Alloalcanivorax dieselolei B5: one gene and its partner. The protein of the gene in region 1 interacts with the protein of each later gene in a pairwise test. Links are inferred from orthologs where the notes say so. Each region holds a gene or a part of one and is shown in the gene's direction. Other genes may lie near its edges.

What was found.
Region 2: the proteins of purT (region 1) and B5T_RS04260 interact in binary tests that used the Escherichia coli proteins (3 or more experiments, as listed by UniProt). The link is inferred for Alloalcanivorax dieselolei B5 from one-to-one orthologs.

What each region holds. Positions count from the first base shown.
Region 1 is NC_018691.1:1,488,626-1,491,769, reverse strand. Bases 7-2,829 are described here. They hold purT (formate-dependent phosphoribosylglycinamide formyltransferase), read left to right. Parts: upstream 7-738; coding sequence 739-1,920; downstream 1,921-2,829. Other genes in these bases: B5T_RS06855 (hypothetical protein), read right to left, coding at 2,363-2,829; B5T_RS06860 (NINE protein), read left to right, coding at 1,917-2,327; tadA (tRNA adenosine(34) deaminase TadA), read right to left, coding at 118-564. Also shown: more of B5T_RS06855, read right to left, coding at 2,830-3,144. UniProt on the Escherichia coli protein: Involved in the de novo purine biosynthesis. Catalyzes the transfer of formate to 5-phospho-ribosyl-glycinamide (GAR), producing 5-phospho-ribosyl-N-formylglycinamide (FGAR). Formate is provided by PurU via hydrolysis of 10-formyl-tetrahydrofolate.
Region 2 is NC_018691.1:925,288-928,428, reverse strand. The notes cover bases 92-2,911. They hold B5T_RS04260 (polyprenyl synthetase family protein), read left to right. Parts: upstream 92-960; coding sequence 961-1,863; downstream 1,864-2,911. Other genes in these bases: dxs (1-deoxy-D-xylulose-5-phosphate synthase), read left to right, coding at 1,963-2,911; B5T_RS04265 (exodeoxyribonuclease VII small subunit), read left to right, coding at 735-971; B5T_RS04270 (hypothetical protein), read right to left, coding at 92-297. In the rest of the region: more of B5T_RS04270, read right to left, coding at 1-91; more of dxs, read left to right, coding at 2,912-3,141.

The sequences.
Region 1 (3,144 bases):
CTAGAAGTCAATCGCAACTGGTCGGCGGGCCGCTGTAAGCGCGTTTCTTCGGAGGCTGAGAGCCCGATTCGCTTGCAGGGCAAGCTCCTACAATGGCTGAGGAGTTCCCTGCCTCTCTCATCGTTTGCGCCGGAAAAAATCCCGCATCAGCTGCGAGGCCTGGTCCGCCAGCACCCCGCTGGTGACTTCCAGGCGGTGGTTATAGAACTCTCTCTCCGGCAGTCCCAACTGGCTTTCACAGACCCCGGCACGGGGCTCGCGGGCACCGTACACCAGCCGCGCCACCCGAGCGTGGATCATGGCGCCAAAACACATGGTGCACGGTTCGATGGTGACGTAGAGGGTGCTGTCCGGCAGCCGATAGTTGCCGGCGCGGGCGGCGGCAGCGCGCAGCGCGCCGATTTCCGCATGAGCGGAGGGGTCATGGCTGAGAATCGGCTTATTGTAGCCCTCGCCAATGATCTCGCCATCGCGCACCAGCACCGCGCCCACCGGCACCTCGCCCTGCTCCGCCGCGCGTTCCGCCAGGGCCAGCGCCCGCGCCATCCAGTATTGATCGTCCACTTGTCCGCCCGGGGTTGATTGGGAAGCTTTTGGCGCCAATGGTAGGCGCGACGGCGTCGGGGTGAAACTCTTCCCTCGCGATGGCGGCACTTTTCGCTACAATCTTGTTCATCCAGGCGGGTTTGGACCCCGCTGAACCCATTGTTTCGACGATTTGTTCCATGAGGAGACGGCATGACCACCATCGGTACCCCCTATTCCGACAACGCTACCCGCGTGATGCTGCTGGGCAGCGGTGAACTGGGCAAGGAGGTGGCCATCGAGCTGATCCGCCTGGGTTGCGAGGTGATCGCCGTGGACCGCTATCCGCGGGCGCCGGCCATGCAGGTGGCGCAGCGCTGGCACGTAATCGACATGCTGGACGCGGACGCGGTGCGGGCAGTGGTGGAAGAAGAGCGCCCGGCGTTGATCGTGCCGGAAATCGAGGCCATCGCCACCGCCGAACTGGAAGCTCTGGAGCAAGAAGGCTTCACCGTGATCCCCACGGCCCGGGCAGCGCGGCTGACCATGAACCGCGAGGGCATTCGCCGCCTCGCCGCCGAAGAGCTGAGCCTGCCCACCTCGCCCTATCGCTTCGCCGGTGATGAGGCCGAATACCGGGCGGCGGTGGCGGAGATCGGCCTGCCCTGCGTGATCAAGCCGGTCATGTCCTCCTCCGGGAAGGGGCAGAGTCTGGTGAAAACCGAGGACCAGATCGATGCCGCCTGGGAGTACGCCCAATCCGGCGGCCGCGCCGGCCAGGGCCGGGTCATCGTCGAAGGGTTCGTCGAGTTCGACTACGAAATCACCCTGCTCACCGTACGGCATCGCAATGGCACCGATTTCTGTGCGCCCATCGGCCACCGCCAGGAAGACGGCGACTACCGTGAATCCTGGCAGCCGCAGCCGATGAATGACGCGGCGCTGGAGGAAGCCCGCCGCCAGGCTGGCGCCATTACCGCCGCCCTGGGCGGCTGGGGCCTGTTCGGTGTGGAGTTCTTCGTGCGCGGGGACCAGGTCTGGTTCAGTGAAGTGTCACCACGCCCTCACGATACCGGTCTGGTAACCTTGATGTCACAAAACCTGTCCGAGTTCGCGCTGCACGCCCGCGCCATTCTCGGGCTGCCGATACCGAACATCGAGCAGCGGGGTCCGTCCGCATCCTCGGTACTGCTGGTAAAAGGTGATTCGGAAACCATGCGCTACGGCAATCTGGATCAGGCCCTGGCGGAGCCGGACACCGATCTGCGCCTGTTCGGCAAGCCGGAAGTGCATGGCAGCCGCCGCCTCGGCGTCGCTCTGGCCAAAGCGGATAGCATCGAAAGCGCGAGAGTCAAAGCCAACACCGTGATTACCAATATCGAGGTAGATCTATGAACACGCGGATTGACGATACCCACAGCAAGATCATTGGCTACGCCCTCTGGATCTTTGGCTTCATGGGGTCACACCGGTTCTACTATGGCCGGCAAATTACCGGCGTGATCTGGTTCTTCACCCTGGGACTGTTCTTCATCGGCTGGATCGTCGATCTGTTCCTGATCCCGTCCATGGACCGCGATGCCGACCATCGCTATGTCTCCGGCCCGGTGGATTACAACATCACCTGGCTGCTGCTGACCTTTCTCGGCATCTTCGGCCTGCACCGTTTTTATATGGGCAAATGGGTGACCGGGCTGATTTACCTGCTGACCCTGGGTTTGTTCGGGCTGGGGATTCTCTACGACTTCCTCACTCTCAACGAGCAAATCGCCACCGCCAACAGCCGCAAGCGCTGGACCTGAGCGGATATGGTCTTCCTCCTTTCTCCCTGAAACCACTACCTCCCGTAGGCGAAATCGTAGAGGTCCACCATTTCTTCGGTGGAAAGCGCGCCGTCATCCAGCATGGTATTGGCGAACGCATTCTTTGCCATCGACATGCCTACCGGGTTTTCATCCAGTTCCCGTATCGGATAGTGCTGATGAACGGCTTCCGAGGTCTCGACAACCACCTTCAGGGTCTCCACCAGTTCCTGCTCGACCTCGGGCAGATGCCCGGCTACCGTACTTTCCAGCTCTTCCGGGTGTTCTTCCAGGTATTCCAATTCCGCCGCGCCACCGACCGCCGCATAAGCAAGACGGGTAGCGTGAATCGATGCCATGACACCGATATCGGCCTGCTCCCGGGTGGGCAATTCCGAGACCGTCTTGCCTTCCAGGCGCAGCCGCAAGGCCTGGCGTCCATTCAGAAAACGCACCTGATAGTCATCACTGTCCTCCACCGCCGCCTGCTCAATAAGGATGTCCTTCAAAGCGGTGGAGGCAAAAACCTCAATCATATCGCCGTTCTCATCGGCCACCTGAATGGGCACCGCGCCCACCTTGACGGCGAAGTCGGATGGCGCCATGCCCGACTGCATGGCAAGGACATCCGAATAAAGCCTCTTGATCTGCTCGCTGCCGGGGTGGGCCTCAAGCAGTGCCACGATGTCCGTCGTCGCCGCCGCGTAGCGGTGGGCCTGGATATTGTCTTCGATGGTTGCCAACAGCGCCTTCTCTTCCGCCGTCAATTCCACATCGGAAATATCCAGTCCGGGCTCCGGCTCAGGTTGCACAACAT
Region 2 (3,141 bases), 560 kb from region 1 along the record:
CACCGACCCGCCCGTCGTCAGCGCCCGCTCGAACGCGTCACGCACCGCCGGCCGGGCCTGGTGCAGTTGCCCTTCGATGAGAACCCCATCCCGGGCAACGAGAACCTCGCCCCACCCATGTTCCCTGGCCACCCGTTCCATGCGCGAATAATCGTGGTACCCACAAAGACGATATTGGCGGGAGAACACCATCAGCGGCTGCCAGGCCCCCACCCTCTTGTCTTGCGCCTCCTCACCAGCAGCGAGAGCACAACCAATGAACACATGGATCTCGTAGGTGGAATTGGCGCCCACCATCGCTCTGTCCCCTCTTTTATTATTGTTTGCTGTCGGCCGGGCCGACTTTCCTATCGAAAGGGAACGGCGGAGGGAAATAAACCACCCGAATTAAGGGGACAGAAAAAAAGCCTGGAATGACCCGAATGAACCGGCCTCTGCGGTCCAGAGAAGAGGGAATTGAGGTGAGACGAGCGGGGAGAAAGAGCCCCCGCCGGTACCGCAAGCGAGACGCCATAGGGAAAGGAGATCAGAGGAAGAAGCGGCTTGCGGCGGCCAGCGGGCATTTCACTATAGGCGCCCCACCAAAACCTCGGAAGCCCCCTGTTAGACCTATTTGGAATCAATGGCGTCTGCTCATTCCCACCCCCCCGATTCTCCGCGGCACCAGGCTCCGCGCCACCGATTGACCCGGCCTGGCGCCTCCGTTAACGTTGCGCCGCCCACGGAGGAAAACGATGGCCAAGCAAGTCCCGCAATTGGAAGAATCCCTGGATAACCTGGAAGCCCTGGTGGAACGCATGGAATCCGGCGAGATGACCCTGGAAGAGTCTCTGCGCGCTTTCGAGGAAGGGGTAAAACTCACCCGCCAGTGCCAACAGGCGCTGTCCCGGGCCGAGCAGAAAGTACAGATCCTGCTGGAACAGGATCCGGACGCCGAACCGGCCCCCTTCGAGGCCCCCGATGGCCAGTGACAAACCGGGCCTGGGCCCTTTCGCCGACGACACCCGCGCCCGCCTGGAGCAGGCTCTGCTCATCTATTTGCCGCAACCCGCCGACAGCGATGCGCCACGCCTCGCCGAGGCCATGCGCTACGCTGCCCTGGCCGGCGGCAAACGGATTCGTCCCTTGCTGGTGTACGCCGCCTGCCAGTTGAGCGGCGGCACGCCGGAACAGGCCGATGTCCCCGCCACGGCAGTGGAACTGATCCACACTTATTCGCTGGTACACGATGATCTGCCGGCCATGGACGACGACGACCTGCGCCGCGGCCAGCCCACCTGTCACCGCGCCTTCGACGAGGCCACCGCTATTCTGGCCGGCGACACTCTGCTCACGCTGGCGTTCGAACTGCTTGGCGGCGCCGGCGATTATCCCGCCGCCACCCGGGCCGGCATGGTGCGCACCCTGGCCGGGGCCGCCGGGGCCGCCGGCATGGCAGGGGGCCAGATGCAGGATATGGAGGCCGAGGGCCGCCTGCAGCAGGTCAGTGCCCTGGAACGCATGCATTACCTGAAGACCGGCCGCCTGATTACCGCCAGTCTGCACCTGGGTTATCTGGCGGCGAACCGCCCGGATCCGGCCCTGGAGCGGGCTCTGCTGGCTTTCGGCGACGCCATCGGCCTGGCGTTTCAGATTCAGGACGACATCCTTGATGTCACCGTGGATACCGCGCATCTGGGCAAGCCCAGCGGCTCGGATGAAAAACAAGGTAAAAGCACCTTCCCCGCCCTGATCGGTCTGGAGGCCAGCCGCGAACGGGCCCAAACCCTTTGCCAGCAGGCCCGCGAGCACTTGCAAAGCCACGGAGAAGCGGCCCGCCCTCTACTCGATCTGGCCGATTATATCGTCCGCCGCGGTCACTGACGGGGTTGCCTCAACCCCGCTATAATGACGTTTTCCGCACCCGCCCGGCCTTGGCCGGCCGCCGGCGGCGGAACATCGCAGCTCCGTTCAGAGGCAGTTATGCCAAAGACCTTTACCGACATCCCGCTCACCCGCCCGGCCACGCCGCTGCTGGACAGCATCCACGCTCCGGCGGATTTGCGCCGGCTGGCACCGCACCGGCTCGAGCAGCTGGTGGACGAACTGCGTGCCTACCTGTTGTTCGCGGTGGGCCGCAGCGGCGGCCACTTCGGCGCCGGCCTCGGCGTGGTGGAGCTGACCGTGGCACTGCATTATCTGTTTGATACGCCCCATGATCGCCTGGTATGGGACGTCGGCCATCAGTGTTATCCGCACAAGATTCTCACCGGGCGCCGCGAAGCACTGACCAGTATCCGTCAGCGGCATGGCCTGTCCGGCTTTCCCAAGCGTAGCGAATCCCCCTATGACACCTTCGGCGTGGGCCATTCATCCACCTCGGTCAGCGCCGCCCTGGGCATGGCTCTGGGCGCCCGCCAGGGGGACAAGGACCGGCGTACCGTGGCGGTGATCGGCGATGGCGCCATGACCGCCGGGCAGGCGTTCGAGGCTCTCAGCCACGCCGCCCACACCCGCGCCAATCTGCTGGTCATCCTCAACGACAACACCATGTCCATCGGCCACAACGTGGGCGGTCTGGCCAACTATTTCGCCCGCATCTGGGCCTCCAAGACCTATATCGCGCTGCGCGAAGGGGGCAAGAAAGTGCTGTCGGCGATGCCGGCGGCCTGGGATTTCGTGCGTCGCACCGAGGAGAGCATGAAGAACATGGTGAGCCCGGACATGCTGTTCGAGGCCATCGGTTTCAACTACATCGGCCCCATCGACGGCCACGACCTGGACGAGCTCACCGCCACCCTGGAGAACATGCGTGACCTGGAAGGGCCGCAGCTTCTGCACGTGTACACCACCAAGGGCAAGGGCTTCGCTCCCGCCGAGGCGGACCCGGTGGGCTATCACGCGCTCAACAAGATCGAGCCCAAAGCCAAGGTGGAAGTGGCCAAACCGGCCAAGGCCAAAGGCCCGAAATACCAGGACGTGTTTGGCCAGTGGCTGTGCGACATGGCCGAGCGCGATCCACGGGTGGTGGGAATTACCCCGGCCATGTGCGAGGGCTCGGGCATGGTGGCGTTCCGTGACCGTTTCCCGGACCGCTATCACGACGTGGCGATCTGCGAACAGCACGCGGTAACACTGGGCGCCGGTCTCGCCTGCGAAGGC